DNA from 2 places in the Cellulosimicrobium sp. 22598 genome. Region 1 is predicted to be linked to the other one. Evidence: riboswitches for the same ligand, from Rfam matches in the RefSeq annotation. Region 1 holds a riboswitch; the other holds the start of a gene.
What was found. Region 1 has a riboswitch for S-adenosylmethionine ahead of ACTJIY_RS12320 (aminotransferase class V-fold PLP-dependent enzyme). Riboswitches for the same ligand answer to the same signal wherever they lie in the genome.
Positions count from the first base shown of each region.

Region 1 (14,408 bases):
GTCCCCAGCGCGGTGAGCATCTGCTGGCAGAAGCCGTGCGTCGTGGTGATGGTCGCGGCGTCGAGCTGGGACAGCGCGACGCGCAAGCGCTCGCGGCGGCGGTCGAGCTCGTCGTCGTCGACCGCGGCGAGGAACGCGACGAGGTCGTCCCGGCTGGACGCCGGCGCGGGCCCGCGCAGCGCGCGCTCGGTCGCGACGAGGCGCTCGCGGACGCGGTCGCGCAGCTCCGAGGTCGCGGCGCGGCCGAAGGTCACGAGCATGATCTCCGGCAGGGCGGCCACGCCCTCGGCGACGTAGCGCGTCGTGAGGGTCGCGATCGTGTGGGTCTTGCCCGTGCCGGCGCTCGCCTCGAGCACGACCGTCCCGCTCGGCAGCGCGCCGAACGGGTCGAAGCGCCGGGGTGCGCTGCTCGTCCCCGCCGTGCCCCCGTGCGCGGGGGCGCCGTCGGTCGCGGTCCGGGACGTCGCGCCGTTCACCGGGCACCTCGCAGCTCGTTCTCCAGCAGGGGCTCCCACACGCGGCGCGCGAGCGCACCGAGGCGGGTCGGGTCGTCGGGGAAGCGGCCCAGGTCGGCCGTGGTGGCGAGCCCCGCGACGTCGGGGAGGGCCGGGTCCTGGCCCCACGCGAGGACGACGTACGGGTCCTTGCACTCGAAGCCCTTGTTCCACGCCCAGCCCGCGCGCATCAGGGCGTCGCGCGCGTCGCTCGTGCGCCGCTCCTCCGTGTAGCGCAGCGACACGTCGGGCAGCAGCGGCAACGGCTCGCGCGCCGCCTCGTCGCGCAGCGCCACGAGGTCCGCGAGGACCCGGGACGCCGTCTCGCGGTCCGGCGGGGTGAGGGTGGACCACGCGACGCCCGGGCCCCGGGACGAGCGACCGATCGCGACGGCGTCCCACGGGCGGCCCGGGTCGCTCGCCGTGAGCGCGAGCGCCTGGACCCAGGCGCGCAGCCGGTGCTTGGGACCGAGCCGCGAGTACTCGGTGCGCACGACCCGCGCCCCGTGCACGCCCGGCACGCTCCCGACGAGGGTGCGGCCGTCGGGCAGCACGGCGCGGACGTCGACCGTCTCCGCGGAGCTCAGCACGTCCTGGCTCACCGGGCGGCCCGCGGCGAGGTCGGCCTCGCGCGCGGCCTCCACGGCGGCGACGCGCAGCGGGCCGACGGCGCGGACCACCTCCTGCAACGCCGAGCGGCCCAGCTCGCGCGGCGGGACCTGGCCCCGGCGCCACTCGGCCTGCATCGCCCGGTTCGGGTCGACGCCGGCGAGCGCGGCGCGGAGCACGCGGTCGCCCACGCCCCATCCCGCGAGGCCGGTGAGCGCGAGCGGGAGGCGGTCCTCGACGTCGTCCTCCTCCAGCACGAGCCCGACGTCGAGCGTGTGCTGCGCGAACCAGCGCGGCGCGTTCTCCAGCAGGCGGACCAGGTCGTCGAGCTCGACGTCGGCGCGGGCGTCCGCCCCGGCGTCCGGGACCTCGCCGGCCTGCGGGCCGCTCTCGGCCACGGCCGGGAGCGAGAGCGGCGCGCCTACCAGCGCCCCGACCGGCTGACGCGTCTCGCGCGCCTGGCGGGCGCCGTCGAACGCCGCGCCGTCGTGGCTGAACGGACCCGGCACGCCCAGAGCGCCCGGGATGAAGTTGCGCTCGTCCACGGTCTGCAGCGGGTGCTGCACGACGACGTGCTCGCGCGCCGGGCGCCCGTCGGGAGTCCGCGCCACGCGGTCGAGCGCGTCGAGCAGCTCCGCGACGGGGACCGCCGGCGGGCGGGCGGCGCCGGTGCGCTCGTCGGCGCCCGTGTGCACGACGACGAGGTGGTCGCCCGCCGCCGCGACGGCGTCGAGGAAGATCTGCCGGTCCTCGCTGCGCGCGTCGCGCTCGCCGATCTCCGGGTGCCGCGCGAGCAGGTCGTCGCCCGCGGGAGCGGCGGTGCGGGGGAAGACGCCGTCGTCGAGGCCCAGGAGGCACACGACCCGGTGCGGCACCGAGCGCATCGGCTCGAGCGAGCACACGGTCAGCGCGCCCGTGCGGAACCCGGCACGGGTCGGGCGCCCCGCGAGACGGTCGTCGAGCAGCGCGCGCACGTCCGCGAGCCGCAGCGCGACCCCGCCGTGCGCGGCGCCCGCCGCGCGCACGTCGCCCAGCACGCGGCGCGCGGAGCCGATCTGCCACCCCTCCGTGGGCGGCGCCTCGGCGAGCAGCGTGAGCGCGCGGTCGAGCGCGTCGAGCCAGTGCGCCAGCGGGTGCACCCCGTCGAGCGCGCGCAGCGTCTCCGTCAGCCGTGCGACGAGCTCTGCGAGGCGGCCCGCGAGGTCCACGTCGGTCGAGCCGACGTCGTCCAGCGGCAGCGCCGGCCCGACGAACCGCGCGTCCTCGTCCGCCATCGCCGCGCCGAGCAGGAGCCGGTCGAGCGCCGCGTCCCACGTGCCCTGCCGCACGTGCCCGTCGATCCCGAACCGGGCCCGGCGCGCGCCGTCCTCGCCCCAGTGCACGCCCGCCTCGACGGCCCACTGGCGCAGGCGGTCCACGTCGTCGTCGGAGAACCGGAACCGGCGCCGGACCGGCGCGCTCGCCGCGAGGTCGAGCACCTCCGACGCCGTGACGCGGCCGTCTGCGAGGCGCAGCAGGGTGGCGAGCAGCGCGAGCACGGGGTTGGTCGTCCCGGCGCCGCGGTCGGCGAGGCTGACCCGCAGGCGCTGACCGGGGTGCGCGTCCTCGCCGAGCTCGGGGACCGCGCCGAACGTCGCCGTGACGAGGGGCGCGAACGTCTCGACGTCGGGGCACAGCACGATCACGTCGCGCGCCTGGAGCGTCGGGTCGGCGGAGAACAGGCCGACCAGCGTCTCGCGCAGGACCTCGACCTGGCGCGCGCGGCCGTGGCAGGCGAGCACCTGCACGGACCGGTCCGCCGGGTCGAGCAGGTGCGCGCCGTCGGGCTCGTCCGCCCGCAGCGCGGACTGCAGCGCGCCGAGCAGCGTCGGGGGGGTCGGCGCGGCTGCGTGGTGCGTCTCGACCGACCCGCCGGCTGAGAGCCGGAGCTGCAGCTCGACCGCGTCACGGCCGGTCGACGCGAGGAACGGGTGTCGGGCGAGCGTGGGCAGGTCTGCGCGACGCCGCGTGCCTGCGTGGTCCGGGGCGGTGTCCTCGGTGAGGTCGTCGCTCGTGGCGGGGGCGCCGTCGTAAGCCGCGACCTTCTCCCATAGCGCGGGCGACGGGTGCACGAGCCACAGGTGGACGTCGCGGTGCTCGGCGAGCACGTGCAGCACGCGCAGCTCGTCCTCCGGGAGCCGCGTCGGGCCGAACACGGACAGCCGCGGCGGGAGGTCGACGGCCGCGGGGTCGGCGCGGAGCGCGGCGACCGCGTCCTCGACACGACGTGCGGGGTCCGTGGCCGGGACGCGGTCGACCAGGCGGCGCCAGAGCTCGGGCTGCCAGGCGAGGTCGTCCGGGGTGTCGCCGGTCTTCGGCGATGGGGCCGACCACGCGAGCACCACCTCGGGCCGCTGCCGCGCGTAGTCGACGAGCAGGTCCGCGAGCCGACGCGCGAGCGTCAGGCGCCGGCCCCGGCGCACCTCGTCGCCCGGGTCGCCGACGTACCGCGCGAGCGGTGCCGCCCAGGGCTCGGCGAGGTGCGCGTCGAGCACCTCGAGCACCGACCAGGCGAGCCGCTCGGGGCGCCACGGGTCGTGGTCGGGGTCGAGGTCGGTGAGGTCCGCGACGACCTGCTCCACGAGCCGGCGCGGGCCGCGGAAGTCCACGTTCGCGCAGATCCCCGACGTCTCGCCCGCGCCCAGGTGGTGCGAGAGCCGCTGCGCGAGCCACCGCTCGACCCCGCGCGTCGGGACGGCCACGACGTCCGGCGTGAACGGGTCCTCCGGCGCCTCGGCGAGCACGGCGGCGAGCGGCGCCACGAGCGCCTCGGCACGCTCGGAGCGGTGCACGTGCAGCAAGGGGACCCCTGTCGGTGGTGGCGGACCGGTCGTCGCGCCCGCCGGTCGGCCGGGCGCTACGAGGAATCTACGAGGTGCGTCCCACACCGTCGAACCGCCGTCCACATCGTCGGGAACGACGGTGCCGTCCTGGGCGGACGTGCCGGCTGACGCACGCCCGACCGAGAGGCGCACGCCGGAGCGCGTCGCTCGCTCGGACGTGCGTCACTCGACCTCCGGCTCAGCGCGCCGTGCGACGAACACCCACTCGCGGCCCGGGCGGTCGGGCGCGTCGCGGACGTCCACGACCTCGAAGCCGCACGCCACCAGCGACGCCTCGACCTCGTCGCGCTCGCGGAAGCGCAGCGTCGAGTCGGAGTGCAGCTCGGTGCCGTCGGGCAGCACGGTCGTGTCGTGGAAGGACACGAACGGGAGCGACACGTCGGTGAGGTCGGTCCAGGACTCGACCCGCCCGACGTCGGGCACGTCCACGCGCACGGTCGTCGCCTCGCGGACCCAGCCCTCCCAGGCCCGGCGCGCGGGGTCGCGCGTCTCGAAGACCAGCCACCCGTCCGGGACCAGCGCGGAACGGATGCCGCGCAGCGTCGCGGTCCACGCGTCGTCGGTGAGGAACACCTGCGCGACGTTCGCCGTCATCGTCGCGAGGTCGACCCGGAGCGGCGGGAGCGTCGTCGCGTCGCCGTGCAGCCAGCGCACGCGGTCGGCGCCCGGCTTGGTGCGCGCGACGTCGAGCGACGCGCCCGCCGGGTCGACGCCGACCACCTCGATCCCACGCCCCGCCAGGAGGCACGCGAACGTCCCGGTGCCGCACCCGACGTCGAGCACGCGCCGCGCGCCGAGCTCGTCGACGATCGCGACGTACGCGTCGAGGTCGCTGCGGTCCGGGTCGAGCGGGTCGTAGAGCGCGGCGAGGCGAGGGTCGTCGAAGATCGCGTCGGGCATCCCCCGACGCTACGAAGGCCCGCACGGCCGGTCCACACCATTCCGGAGCACCGCGCCGACCATGCGCCTGTTGCCCGCCGACCATGTGGTCGGCGCGAGGGTCGTCAGGCGTCGAGCGCCTGCTCCACGTCCTCGATGACGTCGAGCGGGTCTTCCAGACCCACCGACAGGCGCACGGTCGTCTCCGCGATCCCGACGGCGGCGCGGCCCTCGGGGCCGAGCTTGCGGTGCGTCGTCGTGGCGGGGTGCGTGATCAGTGACTTCGCGTCGCCGAGGTTGTTGGAGATGTCGACGACCTGGAGCGCGTCGAGGAACGTGAACGCGCGCTTCTTCGCCGTCTCGGGGTCGGTGCCCTCGGGGACGGCGAGGTCGAACGTCACGACCGTGCCGCCGCCGCTCTGCTGCGACCGCGCGAGCTCGCGCTGCGGGTGCGACGCGAGGAACGGGTAGCGCACGCGGCCGATCCCGGGGAGCTGCTCGAGCGCCTCGGCGACCTGCGCGGCCGCCGCGTTCTGCGCCGCGACGCGCACCGGGAGCGTCTCGAGGCCCTTGAGCAGCACCCACGCGTTGAAGGCCGAGAGCGACGGCCCCGTGTTGCGGAGGAACGTCTGCACGGGCCCGTTGACGTACTCCTCGGTCCCGAGGATCGCGCCGCCGAGCACGCGGCCCTGCCCGTCGATGTGCTTGGTCGCCGAGTACACGACGACGTCCGCGCCGAGCTCGAGCGGCTTCTGCAGCAGCGGCGTCGCGAAGACGTTGTCGAGCACCACCACCGCGCCCGCGGCGTGCGCGAGCTCGCTCACGCGCCGCGCGTCGACGATGTCCTGCATGGGGTTGGACGGGGTCTCGAAGAACACGACGTCCGCGGGCGTCGAGAGCGCCTCCTCCCACTGGGAGAGCACGTGCCCGTCGACGTAGTCCGTCCGGACGCCCCACTTCGCGAAGATCTCGTCGAAGATGACGATGCTCGACCCGAACAGCGCGCGCGCCGCGACGATCCGCGACCCGGAACCGACGAGCGCGGCGAGCGACGTGAACACCGCGGACATGCCGGACGCCGTCGCGTAGCAGGCCTCGGCACCCTCCAGCAGGCGCAGGCGCTCCTCGAACGCGTGCACGGTCGGGTTGCCGTAGCGCGAGTAGACGAACCGGTCGAGCTCGCCCTTGAACGCCGCCTCGGCGTCGGCGGCGCGGTCGTACGTGTACCCCTGCGTGAGGAACAGCGCCTCGGAGGTCTCCTGGAACTCCGTGCGGTGGTGGCCGCCGCGCACGGCGAGCGTCGCGGGGCGCGCGCTCGCGGGCAGGGGCTTGCGGCCGGAGCCGCCGGGGACGCTCCCGGGCTGCGCGGCGCTCACCGGGCGGCCTCGTCGTAGGTCGTGGTGGGCAGGCCGCGCACCTTCCAGCCCTCGACGTCGCGCAGGCCCGAGAGCCCCTGGGCGCCCTCGAAGCCCTCGAGCACGTTGTACGACGGCCCGAGACCGGCGGCCGTGGCCGCGCGCGCGGCGCCGATCGACCGCTGGCCCGAGCGGCACAGGAACACGACGGGGCGCTCGTCGCCGGGGGTGAGCCCGGCCTCGACGAGCTGGTCCAGGAAGCGCGGGTTGGGGCCGGCCGGGGTCACCCACTCGTCGAACACGACGTCGCGGGCGAGGTCCGTGGCGTCGGGCACGCCGATCGTGCGCCACTCGCCCTCGGTGCGGACGTCGACGAGCACCGCGCGCTCGTCGCTCGTCAGCAGGTCCCACGCCTGCTGCGGGGTGAGGTCGCCGGCGTAGCCGACGGCGGGCCGCGCGTCGGGTACGGCCGACTTCTGCTGGGACTGGTCGCTCATGAGTCCTCCTCCATCGATCGTGGCAGTAGCACCCTGCGCCCGGCCGCCTCGCGACGGACCGGGGGGTTGCTGCGGCGTCGACGTGCCACGTCACTCGGCCGCTCCGGATGGTTGCTCGGGATCGTACGCCACCCGTCCGACGCGTGGAACGCCCGTCTCGGGGAGCGGCCTCCGGGAGGGGGTGCCCGACGTCGGACGGTCGCGCTAGCGTGATCGCGCGCCGGGGCGGGGTCCCGGGAGCGAAGGGGGGAGACGGTGGCCAGCGTGCGACGACGGGCGGTGGGCGCGGCCGTGGTGGCGGGCGTGGTCGGGACGGGCGTCGTCCTGCTGTGGACGGCGCCCGGAGGCGGGGACGCCCCGCAGACGGTGGTGCACGTCGTCGGGGACGCGGTCCCCGGGCTGCCCACCGAGCGGCCGCGGGTCGTCCAGGTCGAACCCGACGAGGACCTCGTCTCGCCCTTCCCCTCCCGAGAGGCGCTCGACGGCGACGCGCACACGGGGGAGCCGATCGACCTGGCCGAGCACACCGTCGGCGGGTACGAGGGCTGGTGGACCTCGGACGGCGACGGCGAGGCGTGCGACGCCTCCGCCGACGCGCACCCGGAGGTCGTGCTGGTCAGCACGCGCACCGGTGAGGTCGTCGAGGCGCACACGAACGGCGTACGGCTCCAGCGTCCTCCGCAGACGCCACCGGGGGACCCGGCCGAGTGGCCGCCCGACTCCGTCGTCGTGCTCGACGCGCGGACCGGCGCGGTGCTCGACGCGTTCGAGGTCGACGAGTCCGGGTGGCGCCTCGACCTGCCCATGGACTGCGTCCCGCCATCCGAGACACCGTGACCACCGGTTGACACGCTCCGTCCCGCGCGCACATCCTGGACGCAGGTCATGAGTGCCAGCGTGAAACCCCGGTTTGCTGGCCGGCAACCCTCCTCTCGCGGCGGGGTGCCCCGGGTGACGACCAGGCCGTACGCCGACCGGCGCGCGGCAAGCGCGGGGATCACCGTCCCCGGACTGCCCTCGGAGGACTGTGTCATGACTGCTCTCGCCCACGTCTCGTGTCCGACCGAGGTCTCGGAGGCGCCCGACCTCGCAGCGGTCGCCGGCGCGCCCGCCCTCCTGCCCGTCGTCGGCGCGGACACGCTCGTCCCGCTCGTCGACGGCCGGAGCGTCCCGTACGCGAACCTCGACGTGGCGGCGTCGGCGCCGGCGCTCCGCTCGGTCGCGGACCGCGTGACCGAGGTGCTGCCGCTCTACGCGAGCGTGCACCGGGGCGCCGGGTACCTGTCGCAGGTCTCGACCGCGCTCTACGAGGCCTCGCGCCGCACGATCGGCGCGTTCGTCGGCGCGCGCGAGGACGACGTCACGGTCGTCACGCGCAACACGACCGACTCGCTCAACCTGCTCGCGGGCTGCGTCCCGGCGAACGCGGACGGGACGCCCGGGCGCGTGCTCGTCCTCGACGTCGAGCACCACGCGAACCTCCTGCCGTGGCAGCGCACGGGCGGCGCGACGGTCCTCGCGGGCGGCGCGTCCGTCGCGGAGACGCTGTCCGGCCTGCGCACCGAGCTCGCACGCTTCCCGTACGCCCTGGTCGCCGTGACCGGGGCGTCGAACGTCACGGGCGAGTCGCTCCCCGTCGCGGACGTCGTGCGGGCCGCCCACGACGCCGGCGCGCGCGTCGTGCTCGACGGCGCCCAGCTCGTCCCGCACCGCGGGTTCTCCCTCGCGGGCTCCGGGGTCGACTACGTCGCGTTCTCCGGCCACAAGACGTACGCGCCGTTCGGCGCGGGCGCGCTCGTGGGTCGCCGCGACTGGCTCGACGCGGGGACCCCGTACCTCGCCGGAGGTGGGGCGGTGCGGCAGGTCGCCCTCACCGGCACGCAGTGGCAGACGGCGCCCGCGCGCCACGAGGCAGGGTCGCCGAACGTCGTGGGCGCCGCGGCGCTCGCGGCCGCGTGCGACGCGCTCGCGGCGCTCGACCCGGCCGACCTCCACGCCCACGAGGCGACCCTGCGCGCGGCGCTCGTCGCCGGGCTGGAGGCGGTCCCGGGCGTGCGCGTCGTGCGGGTCTGGGAGGACGCCGTCGACCCGGTCGGCGTCGTGACGTTCTCCGTCGAGGGCCACGACCCGGGCCTCGTCGCCGCGTACCTCTCCGCCGAGCACGGCATCGGCGTGCGCGACGGTCGCTTCTGCGCCCACCCGCTGCTCGCGCGCCTCGGGTACGACGCGGGCGCCATCCGGGCGTCCGTCGGCGTCGGGACGACGGGTGCCGACGTCGTCCGCCTCGTCGAGGCCGTGCGGTCGTACGTGGAACAGGGGCCGACGACGCGGTACGAGGTCGTCGACGGCTGCTGGGCCGTCGCCGACGACCCGCGCCCGGTGCCGGCGGGCTCGGGCCTGGAGGGCCTCTTCGCGACCGCCGCGGCGGGCTTCCTCGCCGACGCCGCGGGGTGCGGCCCCGCCGCATGACCACGAGATAGCGACCTCCCGCTGAGGGAGCGACGTGCAGCCCCGTCGAGGCACCGGACGTCGCTACCTCGGACGGGCGTCGCTCTCTCGCGGCCGCTCGGGCAGCTGTTCACCCGAGCGTCGACGAGCGTTGTCCACCGTGTCGCCGGAGCCTCTTGGCGGCGTCGTCCGCGTGTGCTCTGATATGCGCTGTGCTGCACGACGTCGTCCTCTCGGGGCACGGCTTCCGCCTGGAGCCGTTGGCCCTGGAGCACGCTGAGACACTGGCCGGCCTCGTCGACGAGGCGATGTGGTCAGGCATGAGCATCCCCATGCCCTTCGGGGTCGCGGGGATGGCCGAGCTGGTGGCCGCGACGCGCGCCGCGCCCGACCTGACGGGCTTCGTCGTGCGCGCCACCGGCCCCGACGGGGCCCCGGGCGACGTGCTCGGCAGCACGGCGTTCCGCGACCTGTCGCTCGTCGACCGCCGGGTCGAGGTCGGCCGGACGTTCTACGCCCGCTCCACGTGGGGGAGCCTCGTCAACCCCGTGACCAAGTGGCTGTTGCTGCGGCACGCGTTCGAGACGTGGGACGTGCACCGTGTCGGCTTCCGCGTCGACACGCGCAACACGCGCTCGCTCGGGGCCATGCGGCGGCTCGGCGCCTACGAGGAGGGCGTCATGCGCGGCCACCGCACCGCGCCCGACGGGACGCGCGCCGACTCCGTGATGTTCTCGATCCTCGCGCCCGAGTGGCCGACCGTCGAGGTCGGCCTCCTGGAGCGCATCAACGCGCCGCGCGTCGTGCCCGTGCTCGCCCCGGCGCACCCGGTGACCTCGCTGCCGCTCGCCGCGTCGTAGGCCGTCGCCCTGGCCGGCAGGCTCGACGGCGGTGCCGCGGACGCGGGACACCGCGAGGGCCCCGCCGGAGCGGAGCCCTCGCGAGCAGATCAGGGGCAGGGACTAGCGGTCGAACGCGTCCTTGACGTCGTCGCCCGCCTGCTTGACGTCAGCCTTCGCCTGGTCCTTCTTGCCCTCGGCCTCGAGCCGCTCGTTGTCCGTGAGCTTGCCCGCGCCCTCCTTGAGCTTGCCACCCGCCTCCTCGGCGGCGTGCTTGGCCTTGTCTCCGAGTCCCATGAGTGCTCCTCTCGTCGGTACCGCTCGACCGTAGGCACGGTCCCGGTCGCTCGCACGCGGTCGGGCACCCCGGGTGTGGTGGGATGTGCGGGTGCTGCACGACACCACCCTCGAAGGCTTCGGAGTCCGCCTCGTCCCGCTCGACGAGAGCCATGCGCCCGCGCTCGGCGCGCTCGTCGACGACGGCATCTGGGCCGGCATGTCCAGCCGCGTTCCGAGCGGGACCGACGCGATGGCCGGGTACGTCCGGGACGCCGTCGCCGCCCCCGGGAGGCTCGCGTTCGCCGTCGTCGGCCCCGGGGCCGATGCCGCGACCGACGGCGCCGACGTCGTCCGCGGGTCGACGTCCCTCTACGAGTGGGTGCCCTCCCAGGGCCGGATCGAGCTCGGCTCGACGTTCTACGCGCGCGAGTGGTGGGGCGGAGTGACCAACCCGGCGTGCAAGTACCTGCTGCTGCGGCACGCGTTCGAGGACCTGGGCGTCGCGCGCGTCGCGCTGCGGGCCGACGCGCGCAACAGCCGGTCCATCGGCGCGATCCGGCGTCTGGGCGCCGTGCCCGAGGGCGTGCTCCGAAGCCACCGCGTCGCGCCCGACGGGTCGCGCCAGGACACCGCCTACTTCTCGGTCCTGCTCGACGAGTGGCCGACCGTCCGCGACGGCCTGCTGGCCCGTCTGGCCTGATCGGCGGGCTCGCCGAGCACGAGCCTCCGTGGTGTCGAGGACGGGTTGGTGTCGCTATCCGCTCGACAGCGACACCAACCCCGTGTTCGGCAGCGGGGCGTCAGAGGCGGGGGGTGACCCGGCCTGCGAGGTGGAGGCGGCCCTTGCCGTCCCACGCCTGGTAGACGACGCCCGTCGTCGGGTCGCCCGCGCCGTCCGGTACGGCGGACGGGACCTGCCCGACGGCGTCCCGCACCGCGGCGGGCACGTCGCCCGCCGGGCGCAGCGCCACGTCGACGGTGCTCGGCAGGAGGACCGGCTTGGCGAACGAGACCGTCCAGTCGTAGGCGTCACCGCGGCGGGTCCCCGACTCGGCGAGCGCCCGCGCGGCGGTGTACATGCCGTGCGCGATGGCGCGCGGGAACCCGAACGCCTTGGCGCCGAGCCCCGACGTGTGGATCGGGTTCCGGTCGCCGGAGACGGCCGCGTACGCGCGGCCCGTCCCGGCGCCGAGCGCCCAGCGCGCCGTCGGGAGCGGCGCGACGAAGGCGTCGACGCCCGAGGTGGCCTCGGCGTCCTCGTCCGCCGGGTCGCCCGGGAGCGTGACGCCCTTCGCGAGGTACGTCGAGACGCCGCGGTACGCGAGCGTCGTCGCCGGCAGGCCGCTGCCCGCCGCGCGCTCGTCGTCGGTGCGCTCGACGGAGACCTCGGTGACGAGGTCCACCTGGACCCCGCGCCGGTGCGGCCGCAGCCGCTCGGCCCAGGCGCGCACCTCGAGCGTGTCCCCGAGCCGCACCGGACGCAGCACGGACACCGCGTTCGCGAGGTGCACCATGCCGAGCAGCGGCAGCGGGAAGTCCGTCCGGACCATGACGGCCGTCGCGAGGGGGAAGCCGAGCACGTGCAGGTACCCGGCGGGCAGCACCTCCGACGGGGCCTCGCCCACGAGGCGCGCGTACCGCGCGAGGTGCGCGGCGCTGCCCACGTGGCCGGGCGCAGCGTCGTCGCCCGTCGGCACGCCCGCGACGCGGTACGTGACGTCGGGCAGCGCGAGGTCGCGTCGGCCGCCGCCCCCGGGGAGACGGTGCGCCGCCGCGATCCGGCCCGACGCCGCGACCCCGCGCACGTACAGCCCGCCGAGCCCCGGGATCGCGGGCAGCGTCTCGACGCGCGCGGGGGCGGTCCCGGCGGGAGCGGCAGCGGCGCCGTCGGGCGACCTGGGTGCGGCGGTCACCGGCCCACCACGTTCTGCCCGCACACGCGCAGCACCTGCCCGTTGACGCCCGCGGCCCCGGGCGACGCGAGGAACGCGATCGCCTCGGCGACGTCCACGGGCTGGCCGCCCTGCTGGAGCGACGCGACGCGACGCGCGACCTCGCGCTGGACGAACGGGATCGACGCCGTCATGTCCGTCTCGATGAACCCCGGCGCGACGGCGTTCGCCGTGCCCCCGACCTCGGCGAGACGACGCGCGAACGCCCGCGTGTGGCCGATGACGCCCGCCTTCGAGAACGCGTAGTTCGCCTGGCCGCGGTTGCCCGCGATGCCGCTCGTCGACGCGAGCGACACGACGCGCGGCGCGGACGAGAACCCGTTCGCGCCGAGCAGGTACTCCGTGATGCGGAGCTGCGCGGCGAGGTTCACCGCGATCACGGCGTCCCACTTGTCCGCGGACATGTTGGCGAGCAGCTTGTCGCGCAGGATCCCCGCGTTGTGCACCAGGACGTCGAGCCCGCCGTGCCGCGCGCGGGCGTGCTCGAGGATGCGCGCGCCCGCGTCGTCGGCGGTCACGTCGAGCTGCAGCGCCGTGCCCCTGATCTCGTTCGCGACCTTGGCGAGCGCCTCGCCCGCCGCGGGCACGTCCACCACGACCACCTTCGCGCCGTCGCGCGCGAGCGTCCGGGCGACCTGCGCGCCGATGCCGCGCGCCGCGCCGGTCACGACGGCGACCTTGCCGGCGAGCGGCTGGTCGGCTCCGGCGGCCGTCCCACCCGCCGAGGGAGAGCCCTGGTCCGCCGAGGGAGAGCCTTGGTCTGGCGAGGGAGAGCCCTGGTCCGCGGGCGTGGCGGCGCCGACCCGGAGGAGCTGGCCGTCGACGAACGCGGACCTGGCGGACAGGAAGAAGCGGAGGGTCGCGAGGACGCTCGGGCTGTCGACGGGGGCGTCGTCGGTCACCTGGATGCCGTTGCCGGTCGCGCCGTAGCGCAGCTCCTTCGCGACGGAGCGCAGGAACCCGTCGACGCCCTCGCGGGCGGCGGCGAGCTCGGGAGAGTCGGTGTCGGCGGGGGCGCGCGAGATCGTCACGACGCGGCCGTTCGGCGCGAGGCGGCGCAGCGTCGCGGAGAGCGCCATGACGGGCGCCGACGCGTCCTCGGGGCGCTCGATCTCGCTGAGCACGACGACGACCGCGCCCCAGCGGGTCGTGTCGTCCGGGGTCTGGCGGACGTCGAGGTCCCAGGCGAGCAGGGCCTCGGCGACGCGGTCGGCGTCGTCGCGCACGCCGGGCGTGCCGCCGAGGACGAGCACGGGCCCGACGGTGAGCGGGTCGCCCGCGCGGAAGCGGCGCAGGACCGCGGGGCGCGGGAGGCCCAGCTTCTTGGCGAGCGTCTTCGTGAAGCCGGAGTTGACGGCCTGGACGTAGGAGTCGGTCACGGTGGTTCCTCTCGGGTCGTCGGGAGCCGTCAGGCGGGGGCGTCGGTCGCGGGGACGGACTCGAGGATCGCGGCGACGCCGAGGCCGCCCGCGGCGCACACGGAGATCAGCGCCCGTGCGGGCGCCCCGGTCTCGGCGGTGCGCTGCGCCAGGAGCTTGGCCGCCGTCGCGACGATGCGGCCGCCGGTCGCGGCGAAGGGGTGGCCCGCGGCGAGCGAGGACCCGTTGACGTTGAGGCGAGCGCGGTCGATCGACCCGAGCGCGCCGTCGAGACCCAGCTCGGTGCGGCAGTACTCGTCGTCCTCCCAGGCCTTGAGCGTCGTGAGGACCGTGGAGGCGAACGCCTCGTGGATCTCGTACAGGTCGAAGTCGCCGAGCGCGAGGCCGTTGCGCGCGAGCAGGCGCGGGACGGCGTGCGCGGGGGCCATCAGGAGGCCCTCGTGGCCGTGCACGAAGTCGACCGCGGCGGTCTCGGCGTCGACGACGCGCGCGAGGAGCGGCAGGTCCCGCTCGCGCGCCCAGTCGGCCGACGCGAGCAGGACGGTCGACGCGCCGTCGGTCAGCGGCGTCGAGTTGCCCGCGGTCATGGTCGGGGTGACGCCCTCGAGGCGCTTGCCGTACACGGGCTTGAGCGCGGCGAGCTTCTCGAGCGACGAGTCGGTGCGCAGGTTGTCGTCGCGCAGGAGCCCGCGGAAGGGGGTGACGAGGTCGTCGAAGAACCCGGCGTCCCACGCGGCCGCGAGGTGCTCGTGGCTCGCGAGCGCGAGCTCGTCCTGCGCCTCGCGCTCGATGCCC
Region 1 is NZ_JBQEMZ010000010.1:45,605-60,012, forward strand. Features, by position in the region: gene ACTJIY_RS12290 (UvrD-helicase domain-containing protein) at 1-476, opposite strand, end outside; gene recC (exodeoxyribonuclease V subunit gamma) at 473-3,934, opposite strand; gene ACTJIY_RS12300 (class I SAM-dependent methyltransferase) at 4,148-4,885, opposite strand; gene ACTJIY_RS12305 (O-succinylhomoserine sulfhydrylase) at 4,990-6,240, opposite strand; gene ACTJIY_RS12310 (rhodanese-like domain-containing protein) at 6,237-6,716, opposite strand; gene ACTJIY_RS12315 (hypothetical protein) at 6,981-7,553, shown strand; SAM riboswitch class IV at 7,598-7,713, shown strand; gene ACTJIY_RS12320 (aminotransferase class V-fold PLP-dependent enzyme) at 7,749-9,185, shown strand; gene ACTJIY_RS12325 (GNAT family N-acetyltransferase) at 9,377-10,024, shown strand; gene ACTJIY_RS12330 (CsbD family protein) at 10,127-10,300, opposite strand; gene ACTJIY_RS12335 (GNAT family N-acetyltransferase) at 10,392-10,982, shown strand; gene ACTJIY_RS12340 (MaoC family dehydratase) at 11,083-12,195, opposite strand; gene ACTJIY_RS12345 (3-oxoacyl-ACP reductase) at 12,192-13,613, opposite strand; gene ACTJIY_RS12350 (acetyl-CoA C-acetyltransferase) at 13,643-14,408, opposite strand, start outside.

Region 2 (14,408 bases), on a different contig from region 1:
GAAGGCGGGGAGGACGGCATGCCCGCTACCGCCGTCGCCAAGACCTGCTCGGTGCGGGGGAGGTGTCGTCAGGAACGCGTCGTGACGACGAATACCCAGCACCCAACGGGGCGGGGCGCCTTGTCGGCGTCCGGAGGGTGGTCTCAGCGGGTGACGGTGCGGGAGGGGAGGGTGCCCGAGCAGGCCGCCATGGCCACCTCGCAGCCTGCGGTGCTGTGCATCCGCGTCTCCTCGTCCCGTGCGGTGCGCCCGTCCGGCGCGACCTGAACCGTGGCCGTGCCCGACCGGCACGACGAACGGCTGCCCTCGGCAACCGTCACCCTCGATGGTGCGCCTCGCACACCGCCGTCGTCAACGTGATTCCCCCTCGCACGGCGAGACCGGTCGTCGCCGAACCCGGGGTTCCTCCCCAGGATGCGCTCCGCGTGGGGAGGAACCCCGGGTTCGGCGATGTCGCGACCGGTGACCTCCGGCGCCCGGAGAGGGACGAAAGACGACGCGGCGGGACGCTCGCGGGCGCGAGACTCGGAGGCTCCGCCACCCGTCGTCGAGGAGGATCCTCCGTGCCCGTCGCGCCGTCACCGTCCGAGACCGCCGTACCCGTGGGGGAGCGCCTGGTGTCCGTCGAGGTGGTGGTGCCGTCCGGGGTGTTCTGGTCGGGCCCGGCGCGCAGCGTCACGGTGCCGTCGGTGTCGGGCACGCTGGGGATCCTCGCGCGGCACCAGCCCGTCGCGGCGACCCTCGCGGCGGGGCGCGTGCGGCTGCGGACCCCGGACCGTCCGACGGCGGAGCTGCGCATCGGCGGCGGCTTCCTCGTGGTCGACGACGACGAGGTGACGATCCTCGCCGACGACGCGACGTGGGTGCAGGCCCGGTAGCCCCTACGCGGGGTCGGCCGCCGGACCGAGCTGCACGACGACGATCCGGTGCCCGTCCGGGTCGTGGACGTGCGCGAACCGGTCCCCGGACTCGGCGTCGGAGTCCGGCCCGACGAACGGCTCGATCCCCACGGCGGCGAGCCGCGCGAGGGTCGCGTCGAGGTCGTCGACGTAGAGGACGAGGTTCGGCAGCCCGTGGCGCACGAGGGGCGTGCCGCCGTCGGGGAGCGGGACGAGCCACAGCCCGGGCTCGTCGACGCGGCCGGGCCCGACGTGCAGCAGCGGGAACCCGTCGGTCTCGCCGCGGAACAGCGTGCCGAACCCGAACCCGTCCGCCCAGAACGCGGCGCTCGCGTCGAGGTCGTGGCAGAGCAGGACCGTGCGGCCGATCGTCGTCGTCATGGCGGCGAGCCTAGGCCGTGCCGCCGACACCGCGCCCGCCCGGCGCCCGCCCTCACGGGCGCGCGTGCGCCGTCGGGCATACCGTGGACCGCATGGCGACCGACGGCGGCATCCGCAGGACGATCAGCGACCTCGTCGCGCAGGAGCGCGAGCTCCGCGAGCAGCTCGCGCACGGCGAGATCACCGGCGGGCAGGAGCACGAGCGACTGCGTGCGATCGAGGTCGAGCTCGACCAGTGCTGGGACCTGCTGCGCCAGCGCGACGCGGCCCGCGAGTTCGGGAGCGACCCGGATGCGGCCACCGTGCGCGACCCCGGTACGGTGGAGAACTACCTGGACTGATCGTCGCCGACGACGACGCCCGGGCCCACGCACCGACCTCAGAAGGAGAACGCCATGACCACGACCAGCGAGCAGGCGGCCGACAGCCCCCTCCCCACCGGGACGGAAGGCCGCGACATCCCCGGGCACGCGGGCGCGCTGGCGCGGTTCGTCGTCTCGTTCGCGCTGTTCGTCGGGGGCCTGGTCCTCATGGGGTCGGGCATGTCCGGCGTCGACGGCGGCGTGTGGCTCTTCGTCGGCGGGCTCCTCGCCGCGACGCTCGCGTTCGCCCTCCCGATGGCGGGGACGGGCACGACCGAGCGCTGACCGACACGACGCGGAGGCCGGGTCTCGACGGGACCCGGCCTCCGGCGTGTGCGGGGATCAGCCGAGCGTGGCGCGGACCGCCTTCGCCGCGGCGACCAGGTGCTCGAGCGACGGCACGGTCTCCTCGTAGCGACGCGTCTTGAGGCCGCAGTCCGGGTTGACCCACACGACCGTCGGGTCGATCGACTTCACGGCGAGCTCCAGCAGCTCGGTGACCTCCTCGGCGGAGGGCACGCGCGGGCTGTGGATGTCGTAGACGCCCGGCCCGATGCCGCGCGCGTACCCGGCGTCGCGCAGCTCCGGCACGATCTCCATGCGGGAGCGCGCCGCCTCGACCGACGTCACGTCCGCGTCGAGGCCGTCGATCGCGCCGATGACCTCGCCGAACTCCGAGTAGCACAGGTGCGTGTGGATCTGCGTCGCCGCCTCCACGCCCGACGTCGCGAGCCGGAACGAGCCGACCGACCAGTCGAGGTACGCGGGCTGGTCGGCCTTGCGCAGCGGCAGGAGCTCGCGCAGCGCGGGCTCGTCGACCTGGACGATCCCGATGCCGGCGGCCTCCAGGTCCGCGATCTCGTCGCGCAGCGCGAGGCCCACCTGGTTCGCGGTGTCGCCGAGCGGCTGGTCGTCGCGCACGAACGACCACGCGAGGATCGTCACCGGCCCGGTGAGCATGCCCTTGACCGGCTTCTCGGTGAGCGACGCCGTGTACGCGGACCACTCGACCGTGATCGGCGCAGGCCGCGTGACGTCGCCCCACAGGATCGGCGGGCGGACGCAGCGCGAGCCGTACGACTGGACCCAGCCGTTCGCCGTGACGGCGAACCCGTCGAGGTGCTCCGCGAAGTACTGCACCATGTCGTTGCGCTCGGGCTCGCCGTGCACGAGGACGTCGAGGCCCAGCTCCTCCTGGAGCGCGACGACGCGCGCGATCTCCTCGCGCATCGCGGCCGTGTAGTCCGCGTCCGAGAGCTCGCCCTTCGTCCACAGCGCGCGGGCGCGGCGGATCTCCGGCGTCTGCGGGAACGAGCCGATCGTGGTCGTCGGCAGCGGCGGCAGGTTCAGACGCTCCTGCTGCGCGGCCGCGCGCTCGGCGTAGTCGCCGCGCGCGAAGTCCGCGTCGGTCAGCGCGGCGGCGCGCTCGCGCACCGCGGGCACGACGACGCCGCTCGCCTCCGCGCGCGACGCCACCGCCGCGCGGGACGCCTCGATCTCCGTCGCGACGGCGTCGCGACCCTCCGTGAGCGTGCGGGCGAGCGTCGCGACCTCGCCGACCTTCTGGTCCGCGAACGCGAGCCAGTCGCGCAGGCGCGGGTCGAGCGTCGTGCCCGACGCCGTCCCCGGCTCGGCGAACACCTCGTCCTCCACGTCGTGCGGCACGTGCAGCAGCGACGTCGACGTCCCGACGGCGACCGCACCGGCACCCAGCGTCTGGAGCGCGTCGACGACGTCGAGCTTCGCCGCGAGGTCCGCGCGCCACACGTTGTGCCCGTCGATCACGCCCGCGACGAGCGTCTTCCCGGCGAGGCCGGGGACGCCGCCGTCGGCCGCCGTCGGGACGGCGCCCTTGACGAGGTCGATCGCGATCGCCTCCACGTCGGTGCCCGCGAGGAGCGCGAGCCCGTCCCGCGCGTCGCCGCCGTCGTCCTCGGCACCGGCCTGCAGCCCCCCGAACGGCGCGGCGACGAGGATCGCGGGCCGCGCCCCCTGCGCCGAGCCCGTGATCTCTCCCGAGCCGGAGGACTCCGTGGGGAGCGACCCCGGGTTCGGCACAGGGCGGAGGTCCGTCGCGAGGGTGCGGTAGGCCGACTCCACCGCTGCCGCGAGCTCCGTGAACGGCACGTCGACCGAGTCGGTGACGAGGATCGGCTCGTCGAGCTGGACCCACGGCGCGCCGGCGGCGGCGAGCGCGCGCAGCAGGTCGGCGTAGGCGGCGACGACGTCGTCGAGGCGGTCGAGCGGGCGGAAGCCTGCGGCCGACGACGCAGCGTCGTCGGCGGCCTTGGACAGCGCGAGGAACGTCACCGGCCCGACGACGACGGGTCGCGTGACGACGCCCGCCTCCTTGGCCTCGACGAACTCGCGCACGATGCGGTCGTCCACGAACCGGATCGGGGTGTCCGGGCCGATCTCGGGCACGAGGTAGTGGTAGTTCGTGTCGAACCACTTGGTCATCTCGAGCGGGGCGTCGTCGCCCTGGCCGCGCGCGACGGTGAAGTAGCCCGCGAGGTCGAGGCGGCCCGCGTCGTCGGGCCCGGTGCCGAGGAGCGACGCGAACCGCGACGGGATCGCCCCGAGCGAGGCGGCGACGTCGAGCACCTGGTCGTAGTAGGAGAACGACCCGGGGACGGACGCGTCGTCGGCGCCGAGGCCGAGCTCGACGAGCCGGCGCACGGTCGCGAGGCGCAGCTCGCGGGCCGTGGCCTCGAGCTCGTCGGCCGACGTCTTGCCGGCCCAGAAGGCCTCGACGGCCTTCTTGAGCTCGCGGCGGCGCCCGATGCGGGGGTAGCCGAGCACGGTGCCGGCGGGGAATCCGGCCTGGATCTGGGTAGGGGAGGGTACGGAAGTGGCCATGATCGAAACCTCTTGCTGGTCCGGAGGACCGGTCAGACGGGCGTGCCGTGCGTGGCGGCGCTCGTCGGGGGCAGGGAGGTGCCGGTGACCCACGGCCCGCTGGCCAGGTCCGGGACGAGCGGGGCGGCGGCAGCGCTGGCGCTGCCCCCGGTCCCGCGCGACCCGCCGCCGAGGTGGACACCCTCGAGCAGGTCAAGAGCGGCGCGGTGCTTGTTGAACGTGTACACGTGCAGACCGGGCGCGCCCGCGTCGAGGACGCGCTGCGCGAGGTCGACCGAGTACGCGATCCCGTAGGCGTGCTGCGCCTCCGGGTCGGGCAGGGCGTCGAGCGCGTCCAGCAGGTGCTGGGGCGCGCGCACGCCCGTGAGCTCCTCGACGCGGCGGAGCCGTGCGGGCTCCGTCGTGGGCAGCAGCCCGGCGAGGATGGGGATCGTCACGCCGGCCGCGCGGGCCTCGGCGACGAAGTCGGTGTACGACGACGCGTCGTAGAAGAGCTGCGTGATCGCGAAGCTCGCGCCGGCCTGCTGCTTCTGGAACAGGCGGCGCACCTCCTGGGTGCGCGTCGTGCCGGCGGCGGGGTTGCCGTCGCTGAACGTCGCGACGGCGATCGTCAGCGGCCGGGCCGCGCCGCGCAGGGCCGCGGCCGGGTCGGCCGCGCACCGCGACGCCTCGACCTCGCGCAGGAGCGCGACGAGCTCGGTCGACGACCGGACGCCGTCGGGCGCGGGCTGCCAGTCCGGCTGGTCGCGCGGCGGGTCGCCCCGCAGCGCGAGGAAGCTCCGCACGCCCTCGTCGAGGAAGTCGGAGATGACCTCCTCGACGTCCTCGCGCGACGCCCCGACGCACGTGAGGTGCGCGATCGGCAGCACGGGCGTGCCCTGGAGCAGGCGGCCGACGACGTGGCGAGCCGTCGCGCGGTCGGTGCCCGCCGCGCCGTACGTCACGGACACGAAGTCGGGGTGCGTCGCGACGAGACGGCGTGCCGTCTCCCAGAACTTGGGCGCCGCGTCCGGGCGCCGCGGGGGCATGAGCTCGAACGAGACCGTGGGACGTGCCGCCCCGCCGTGCGCCTGCCCGACGGCGTCCGCGACGCTCACGACGTCGCCTCGCCGGGGCGCGCCACGGCACGCGGCGCCGGGACACGGAAGGGCGCGACCGCCGTCGGGCACGTGCCCGGACGGTGCGCGAAGGATGCCTCTGAGGTCATGCGTCACTCCATCGACCCTGGCGTTAGCACCTTTGTCCTCGGGAGGCTTCCGTCGGCGGGTTGCTGCGGTGTCGTCGAGCCAGGACTCTCGACCGCTCTGGATGGTTGCCACGATCCTACGGGCCATCCGGCATACGGTCGAGGGTGCCCGTCACGTGAGACGGGATGGCGTTGCCCGGGGGTGCCGAGACGTTCGGGGACGTGGGCCGGTGTCCGCGTCCCTGGACGGCGAGAACACGGTGTGAGTGCGATCGCAACGGGGTGACCCCGGGGGTGACCGCGGGTGAAGGATGCTGTGAGTGGTATCACGGGTGGGGCCGGCAAGCATGCTCTCGCCTGCGACGATGCGCGCCGTGGCTCTCAGGAGCGCTCAACTGGACGGTCGTTCAGGTCTACCGTCGAAAGGCGTGGTCGACCCGCTCTGACATGCGATCTGCCCGGCCCCTCTTGGCGGAGTACGAACCGGGCAGATCTCTCCCTCTCAAGGAAGGACCTCACAGTCCCATGCGTATCGCATCGGGGGCAATGCTCGGCGCTGCCCTCATCCTCAGCCTGTCCGCGGCACCCGCGCTCGCTGGCGGGTCCGACTCGCCCACGCCCTACCGCGTGGCCCCGGAAGGGCTCTATCTCCCCGCGGGTGACGCGTTCCCGGACGGTGGCCACGTGAACGTCCGCTACACGGTCGAGGGCGCCGAGCGGTCGGTCGGCATCCACTTCGAGACGCTCAACGACCAGCCGTCGGGCCGGTTCGTCGGCTCGAGCTTCCTCCCGTGGTCGGCGCTCGTCCACTCGGACGACTACTGCATCACGTGGGTCCAGGTCGCCCACTACGACGAGCACTTCGGTGAAGGCGGCCAGGATCCCGTCTGCTCGAGCGTGCCGTCGGACCCGGTTGAGCCGTCAGACCCGGTTGAGCCGTCGGATCCGGTCGAGCCGTCAGACCCGGCCGAGCCGACAGACCCGGCCGAGCCGACAGACCCGGCCGAACCGACAGGTCCGGCCGAGCCCACGCACCCGGCGGACCCGAGCGATCCGGCGGAGCCTGTCGTGCCGTCGCAGCCCGTCGACATGGTCGTGGCCGAGCCGACCACGGACGCCATACCTGGTGCGGCGCAGCCCGCGGAGAAGGGAGAGCTGGCGGCGACGGGGCTTGAGACGGTGCCGGTCGCGGCGGCGTCCGGTGCGCTGCTCCTGGCCGGTGTCCTGCTCGTTGCCGGGCGCCGCCTCGTGCGCCTCCGCGAGGGCTGAGCGGGAGCCGGTTCCCGTGAGGTCGGGCCGTCGCTCCGTCCTGTGGTCACCCTCAGGATCACCCTCCGTACCTCCTGACTTCGCCGGTCCGTGAGGTTGTATCGGGGCAGACGTAGGGCGCGCGGTAACCGTGTCGCCCTGCGTCCTTGTGCCGGGCGCATGACGGATCACCCGTCGTGACTCCGGCCGACCGACGTCTGTCAGAGGTATGGAGCGGTGGCGGAGGCGAGAGACGGCGGACGACAGCGAGAGCAGGGTTCACCCTCGATCAGCGGGTGGCAGCAGGTGCTGACCGGTCGGGAAGAGGCGGGCGGCGCGGGACGGGCCGAGGTGGAAGCGGCGCTTCGCGGTCTGCTCCCGCGTCTGGCGACGACCTCTGCGGCGATCGAGCGTCCGCTCCTTGACGACACGCTCACGAGCACCACCCGTCACGTCCTGGTCCGCGCCGCGCGCGGCTTCGGGAAGACCGTGTCGGTCGCACGGTGGTCGCGGGCCGCGCTCGCCGAGGGCCAGGTGATCGTCTGGCTCTCGGCGTCCGCGAGCGACCCGGCGCGGCGGTGCATCGGTGCCGGAGAGCTCGCGGACCGCGTTCTCGACCAGGTGCGGTACGTGCTCCGGCCCACGGGGTCCACCGATCTCGACGGCGCGGGACCCGGGCGCCTCGGGGCGCTGCTCCGCGCTCTGGGCCCGGTGACCGTCGTCGTCGACGACGTCCGTGCAGGCCATGCAGGCCTCATCGACGCGGCCTGCGCGGCGGCGGTCGCTCTCGGGGCACGGGCGGTCGTGCTGAGCACCGTCGGTCCCACGCCCGTCCGGCGGGGCACAGGCATGGTCGAGGTCGGCATGGCTGCGCTCGCATGGAGCGCGCAGGACACGGTGCGCTTCGCCCGGGTGCGAGGGATCGAGATCACCGAGGAGGTGGCGGGGCTCGTCACCGACGGACTTGGCGGCTACCCGGCGTCGATCGTCACCGCGGTGGCCGACCTGGGTTCGGGCGGTTCGGGAGGAGTCGATCTCCACGACGCGGTCCCCGCCGTCGTCCGTCGAGAGACGACGCGAGCTCTGGGGTCGTTCGTGCCTCCGGAGATCATGCCCTTCCTCCTCGACACCTGCGTCGAGCGTCGTCTCCAGGTGGACGAGCTCGACGACCTGACGGCGGTGCCGGACGCGCGCTCGACGGCTCGGCGACTCGTCGAGGGGGGGATCCTCTACCGTCATGTGGGCGCTGACGCGGGCGTGCTCGAGTACGAGCCCAGGATGCGGCAGAGCCTGCTCTCGCACCTGCGCTATCTGGATCCGGCCGGCTACGTGCGCCGCTTCCAGCAGCGTGTGGACGCTCACGTCGCCCGGGGGGCCACGTGGGCGGCCCTCTCGCGGGCGCTCGACTCCAGAGAGCCCGGAGTCGTGGACCGCGCGCTGGTCGCGACCTGGCCCGACCTGCTCGCCGTCAGCTCCGGGCCGGGCTTCGACGAGCTGTGGCGCAGCGCCGTCGAACGATGTCCGGAGAGCATCCCGGGCCGACTCCGCATCCTGCGCGCGGCGATACGACCCACGATCGGCCGCATCGAGTCGCTCGACGAGCACGACGAGCCTCTTGCCGAGGCCGTCGCGCCGACGACCGCATCGCCTGAAGCGCGGGCGTTGGACGCCTTCTGTCGGGTCGCACTCCTGCGCCGCGCCGGCCTGTACGACAAGTCCTTGCAGGCGGCACAGGGTGCGCTCGACGATCTCGGTGCCGACCGCGGCGCGCCGCGGTCGATCGGCGCGGCAGTGCTGCTCGAGCTGCAGGCGTCGATGAGCGCGCTCTGCGCAGGTCTGGTCCGGGTCGCGGCAGCGTTCGCCGACTCGGCCTCGCAGCGGGCCACACGCTCGGGTGCGCTCTCCGTCGCTGCCGTGGCGTGCGAGCTGGCGGCGGTCGCGGAGGCGTGTGGTGGTGATCTCGTGGCCGCGGACGAGTGGGTGCGCGAGTCGCGGTCCTTGCCGGCCCCGCCCGCCTGGTGGCGCGGGTGCGGGGGGGACGTCCCGTCGGTCGTCGCAGCGCTGGTCCACCTGGAGGGTCGCCGTATCGACGAGGCCAAGGCGTCGCTCGGGAGGAGCATCGAGAGGCCGGGCGGTGACCTCTGGTTCGTGCGGAGGCATGTGATGGCGGTGATGGCCGAGCTCAGCGGTACTCCGGATCTCGCGCTCGACGTCCTGGTGGCGGATGCCGCGAGGAGAGGCATGGCGGTCGAGCCCGACGCGAGCGAGCGGCGCGCACCTTTCCTGGTCGTGCAGGACGTCGCTCGCTTGCACCTGGTGGCGGGTCGCGGTGCAGCCGCCATCCGCGTCGCCGACACCCTCCCGCGGTCCGCGCCGGTCCGAGACGTCGTCAACGCCCATGCGCTCGTGGCGAGCGGGAGCCTGGTCGAGGCGTTCCGTCGCGTCGCGAGGCTCGGCGAGAGGGCCCGGCTGACGACGGGGGCTCGCATCGAGGGCCTCGCCGTCACGGCCAGCGCACTCGTGGCGCTGGGAGAGAAGGACCAGGCCCGCGCGGAGATGCGGCGGGCGTGGGGCCTTGCGCGCCGGGCGAACGCGCTGCTCGAGCTCCGGTGGGCCTCTCCTGAGGCGATGGACCTCCTGCTCGCGGACGTCGACGGTGCGGAGCGTGCCGAGCTGGAGCCGGTGGCGGAGCTTGGGCGGCGGGCCTCGCCCGAGGGCGGGACGGTCCTGCTGCCCGAGCGTCAGCTCCTCGTGCTCCAGCTCGTCGTCGACGGGCTGAGCGGCCCCGAGATCGCCCGCAGGCTCTACGTCTCGCACAACACGGTGAAGACTCAGATCCGCGAGATCTACCGTCGCCTGGGCACCCACACGCGTGCGGAGACGGTGATGCGCGCGAAGCAGCTCGGTCTCGTCGCGGCGAGCCGGGGAGCGGTCCGGCGCGGCGTGAACGCGGCCTCGGCGGCAGGTACGAAGCAACATCGATGACGGCGCCGGTCGGCCCCGGCTAGGGCTCCGTCGTCACCTGCCCGTGGTGGCGCAGATAGGCGTGTCGGAGGCGTTGCCGCGCCCGCCGCGCGAGGGACGACACGGCGTTGGGGCTGATCCCGAGCACGTCGGCCAACTCTGCGGGCGAAGCGCCCAGGACCTCGATGTGCCAGAGCACCTTCTGCCATCGTGCCGGGAGAGCGGCGAACGCGTCGAGGACGCGATGTCGCTCGATCTCGTCCAAGAGAACGTCTGGATCGTGGTGGGTCCCGTCGAGCCGGTGCAGGTCCGTCGCCCGGACGCGGTCCTGGGACCGCAGCGTGGACCACGCGACGCGTCTCACGATCGTCAGGAGGTAGGCCCGCACGTGCCGTGACGGACCGCGTCCGGCGCGGATCACACCCAGGAGGGCCGTGAAGGACTCGGCGACCACGTCGTCGGCCCAGGACGGGCCGACGAGCGCCCTGGCCACGACCAGTGCGTACGGTCGGTGAGAGCGGTAGAGCGCAGCGAACGCGTCGTCGTCGCCCTCGCGCAGCCTGGCCACGAGCTGCTCGTCCGAGAGGGGCGCCGTGAGCGAGGGCGACCCGGTGTCGAGGGTCACCTGTTCAGGGAAACGCGCGAGCGTGGCCTGCGCGCGGCAGGAGAGGGTGATTCGGCGGGCGAGCGACGTGTCGGTCCCGGTCCGTCATGAGACGGGTCCGCGGACGTCCTTCTCCACGATGACCACGACCGGGGCAGGCGCGCCGCTCGACGAGCTGTGCGAGAGGTGGCGCGCGGCGACGTTCGCAGCGGGCTGGGACGCGCTCGCGGACTGGGCGGTCCCCGCGGTGGTCCACGTGGCTGCCGCGCACCTGGGAGGCCGGGACGTCACCGGGCCTGCGCGAGCCCTCGGCATCGCTCGCGCGAACGCGGGGGTCGGTATCGCCGACGGGATCCGGGATCTGGCGGTCTTGTACTCCCTGGGCGGCGCAGGTCTGCCCGGCCCCGTCGTCGCGGCTCTCGCCGACGGGTGGGAGCGGACGTCGGGCATGCTGGGCGGGGCGGCAGCGCACGGGAGCCTGAGCGGTCTCGGGACGGTGGACGACTTCCTGAGCGGCTGTGGCGCGGTCGTCGCCTCCTATCGCCACGGCCGGGAGGGCGACGTGCCGATCGTCGTGGTGGTCGACGGCCGGGCCGGTTCGTCGGTCCCCCTCGACAGGTGGGAGCGCGACCTCGCACTCGGGGAGTCTCTGCGCCGCGTGTTCCCTCCGCCCGCACCCGCCTGCTACGTGGACGGCGTCGCCCTGGTGGTTGCCTGGCGCGTCCCCTGCGAGGATCCGGACACCACGCGGAACGTCGTTGCGACCCGTGTGCGAGACGAGCTTGCACGATGGACGGCAGGTTCGCTGAGGGTGCCTGTCCGGGTCGGTGTCGAGGCCCTCCCGGACGACTCGCGTGGGCTCGGACGGCTCGTGCAGAGACTGCTCAAGACGTAGTCCGGGGCAGCCGCCCGGACCAGGCGGGCGGGAGCAGTGTCACTCGTCGAGCTCTTCTACCACGCCGAGACGACGAGCATGACCAGCACGAGCAGGCCACCGAGGACGCAGCACACGCTGAGCACGGCGAGGAGGCGTGCTGTCCGGCGCTGTCGCCGGGGCGTCGGCGGCTTCCACGTCACGACCGGCGCTTCCCAGCCGCGCAGCTCCTCGTAGTCGTCGGTGCGGATGGCGCGGAGCACCACGTGGGTGGGTGGTGCGAAGGTTCGCGGACCGCTGCCCCACGACCAGGGAGCGACGATCTCCCGCGAGGGACGGGTCGGTTCCGCGGCTGAGCTCTTCCGGGCCATGTCTGGACAGACGCCGCCGACGCTCGAGCAACTCTATGTGACGTACATCACATCAATGCCCCATCACCGGGCTCCGAGATCCCCCGTCTGTACCCCCGAGCGACGGGCTCCACGTCCGTCGCGACTCGAATCCGCGCAGGGCGTCCCGCCCGGCTCTACGGAAGGGCAGTCCATGTACAACACCCCTGGAATCAGCACCGGCATCAGTGGGGCCACCGCGGGTGCCGGTGCGCTCGCAGTGACGGGTGCCACGACGTTCGCCTACGTCGCGCTCGCCATGGCGCTCGTCGTGGGAGGTCTGCTGCTGCTGCGGACCTCGCGCCGTCGACGTGACGCCGTCGCCGGGGTCGAGGGCTGATCCGTGAGCGCCGCGGAGGCGACCGTACCGCTCGTGCCGAGGAGCGTCTCGCGTGCCTTCGACCGGACGGTGCGGTGGACGCTCGCCGTGGCGCTCGCCGTCGGCTCCGTGGCGGCGATCCTGCATGCGCAGGCGTTCCGTCAGCTTGAGGCACGCCTCGCGGGCGAGGTCACCGGTCTCGTCTTCGCGCGCGAGGTACGCGTCATGACGTACGAGCCCGTCCTCGCGTTCGAGCGGGTCGCGGGCGACGACGCCACGTGGTTCGCGCTGCGCATCACCCCCGACTGCAGCGCGCTCTACTTCCTCGTGCCGCTCGCGATCATCGCGGCGTTCGTGCTGGCCACAGGGCGCTCGAGCGTCGCCAGGATCGTGCTCGCGACCCTGGGAGCGGGACTCTTCCTCGAGCTGTTGAACGTCGTCCGTGTCGAGGTGATGGTGCTCTCGATCGTGCGCTGGGGGGCTGAGGTGTTCCAGTGGGTGCACGACACGCTCGGCTCGGCGCTCATGCTCGGTGGGCTCACGGTCGCGCTCGTGCTCTTCTTCCGGCTCGGGTTCTTCGGCCGGCGTGGTCGCAGGACGCGCGGAGCCCGTGGTGAGCAGCCGTGATGGTCGTCCTCGACATCCTCGCGCGGGTCGTCATCAGCATCTCGATGGTCTACTTCATCCTCCTGATGGGCTCGGGCCTCGTGCAGCTGCGCCGCGCGCGGGCGAGCCTCGGGGTGCAGGGCCAGGCGACCTACGGGTCGCGCGACTCGCGGGCGCACGAGCGCCTCGACGTCTACTTCCTCGTCCCCTGCCTCAACGAGGACGCGGTGATCGGGCAGACCGTCTCGGCGCTGACGCTCCTCGACGGCACGACCACCCTGGTCATCGACGACGGTTCCGACGACGACACGGCCCGCTGCGCCGAGGAGGCGGGGGGAGATCGGGTCCGGGTCCTGCGCCGCGTGCTCCCGGAGGCGCGCAGGGGCAAGGGCGAGGCGCTGAACAACGGGATCGCGTGGGTCCGCGACGACGTGGCGGCGCGGGGCCTGGACCCCGGGAAGGTCGTCGTCTGCGTCATGGACGCCGACGGGCGGCTCTCGGACCACGCTCTCGACCATGTCCTGCCGCTGTTCGAGGACGAGAACGTCGGGGGCGTGCAGCTCCAGGTGCGCATCCGCAACCGGGGTTCCTTCCTCACCCGGTACCAGGACTACCAGTTCTGGGGTATCGCCGCGGTGACGCAGTTCGGGCGCCAGGCGACAGGCACCGTCAGCCTCGGCGGCAACGGGCAGTTCGCACGGTTGTCGGCGTTGGACGACGCGGGCGAGAGGCCGTGGTCCGCGTCGCTGACCGAGGACCTCGATCTCGCGATCACGCTCGCGCTGAAGGGGTGGGAGCTGCAGACCACGCCGCACGCCTCGGTCGACCAGCAGGCGGTGGAGAAGCTCCCCCTGCTCGTCAAGCAGCGCACCCGCTGGTACCAGGGGCACATGATGGCGATCAAACGTGTCCCGGAGATCTGGCGCGCCCGTGACCTGAGCAACGCGAAGGCGCTCGAGCTCACGTCGTACTGCCTGGTCCCGTGGGTGCTCGACCTCCCGTGGTCGATCCTCTTCCACTACTGCCTCCTCATGCTCGGGCTGAACTGGGACCAGATCGCCGTCGTCGCGGGCGGTGACAGTGTCGCGGTGATCGTGCTGGCGACGGTGTTCTACCTCTTCGCCTTCCTGCCGGCTCTCGCAACGGGGTGGGTGTACTACCGGCGGGACAAGCGGTGGGGAGTGCTCAAGAGCCTGCTCATGGGCAACTCGTTCATCCTCATGAACTACCTGTCGTTCGCGTGCGTCTGGAAGGCACTGGCCCGCATCCTGCGTGGCGAGACGTCCTGGGACAAGACCGCCCGCGTGCGCGAAGGTGCAGCCGCCGTCGACGGGCCGAGCGCTCAGCCCGTCGTCGCGACCGCTGGCTGAACGCCTGGCATGCCCGAGCAGGACCGCCCGTCACGTCCGGCCGGGCGCTTCGTCAGTCGGGGCATGACGACGACCTGGAGCCTCATCGAGCCTGACGAGGCACGCAGCACCGACCCGACCACAGAGAGCTCACGGCGGCACGTCCGCACCGATCCCGGCGTCGAGGCCGACCGCCCCCGGGTCCTCGCGGTCCTCCTCGGAGGGATCGTGTCGCTGCTCTTCGCGGTCCGCGCGCTCGTGCCTGGCCCGATCGGGCTTGCCGACGACGGTGGCGCCGTCCGGTACGCCTGCCAGACCGGGCTCACGGCAGAGACGGCGGGCGGCCCCCGCTTCTTCGACTTCGCGAT
Region 2 is NZ_JBQEMZ010000007.1:231,357-245,764, forward strand. Features, by position in the region: gene atpC (ATP synthase F1 subunit epsilon) at 564-878, shown strand; gene ACTJIY_RS10085 (VOC family protein) at 882-1,280, opposite strand; gene ACTJIY_RS10090 (DUF2630 family protein) at 1,373-1,621, shown strand; gene ACTJIY_RS10095 (hypothetical protein) at 1,676-1,927, shown strand; gene metE (5-methyltetrahydropteroyltriglutamate--homocysteine S-methyltransferase) at 1,985-4,501, opposite strand; gene ACTJIY_RS10105 (methylenetetrahydrofolate reductase) at 4,534-5,529, opposite strand; SAM riboswitch class I at 5,714-5,816, opposite strand; gene ACTJIY_RS10110 (hypothetical protein) at 6,213-6,956, shown strand; gene ACTJIY_RS10115 (LuxR C-terminal-related transcriptional regulator) at 7,287-9,920, shown strand; gene ACTJIY_RS10120 (RNA polymerase sigma factor) at 9,940-10,524, opposite strand; gene ACTJIY_RS10125 (hypothetical protein) at 10,493-11,398, shown strand; gene ACTJIY_RS10130 (hypothetical protein) at 11,455-11,643, opposite strand; gene ACTJIY_RS10135 (hypothetical protein) at 11,921-12,106, shown strand; gene ACTJIY_RS10140 (exosortase/archaeosortase family protein) at 12,110-12,712, shown strand; gene ACTJIY_RS10145 (glycosyltransferase family 2 protein) at 12,712-14,061, shown strand; gene wsfD (glycan biosynthesis hexose transferase WsfD) at 14,125-14,408, shown strand, end outside.
Region 2: it holds a riboswitch for S-adenosylmethionine, as region 1 does, so the genes downstream of both, ACTJIY_RS10105 (methylenetetrahydrofolate reductase) here and ACTJIY_RS12320 (aminotransferase class V-fold PLP-dependent enzyme) in region 1, are expected to answer to the same signal.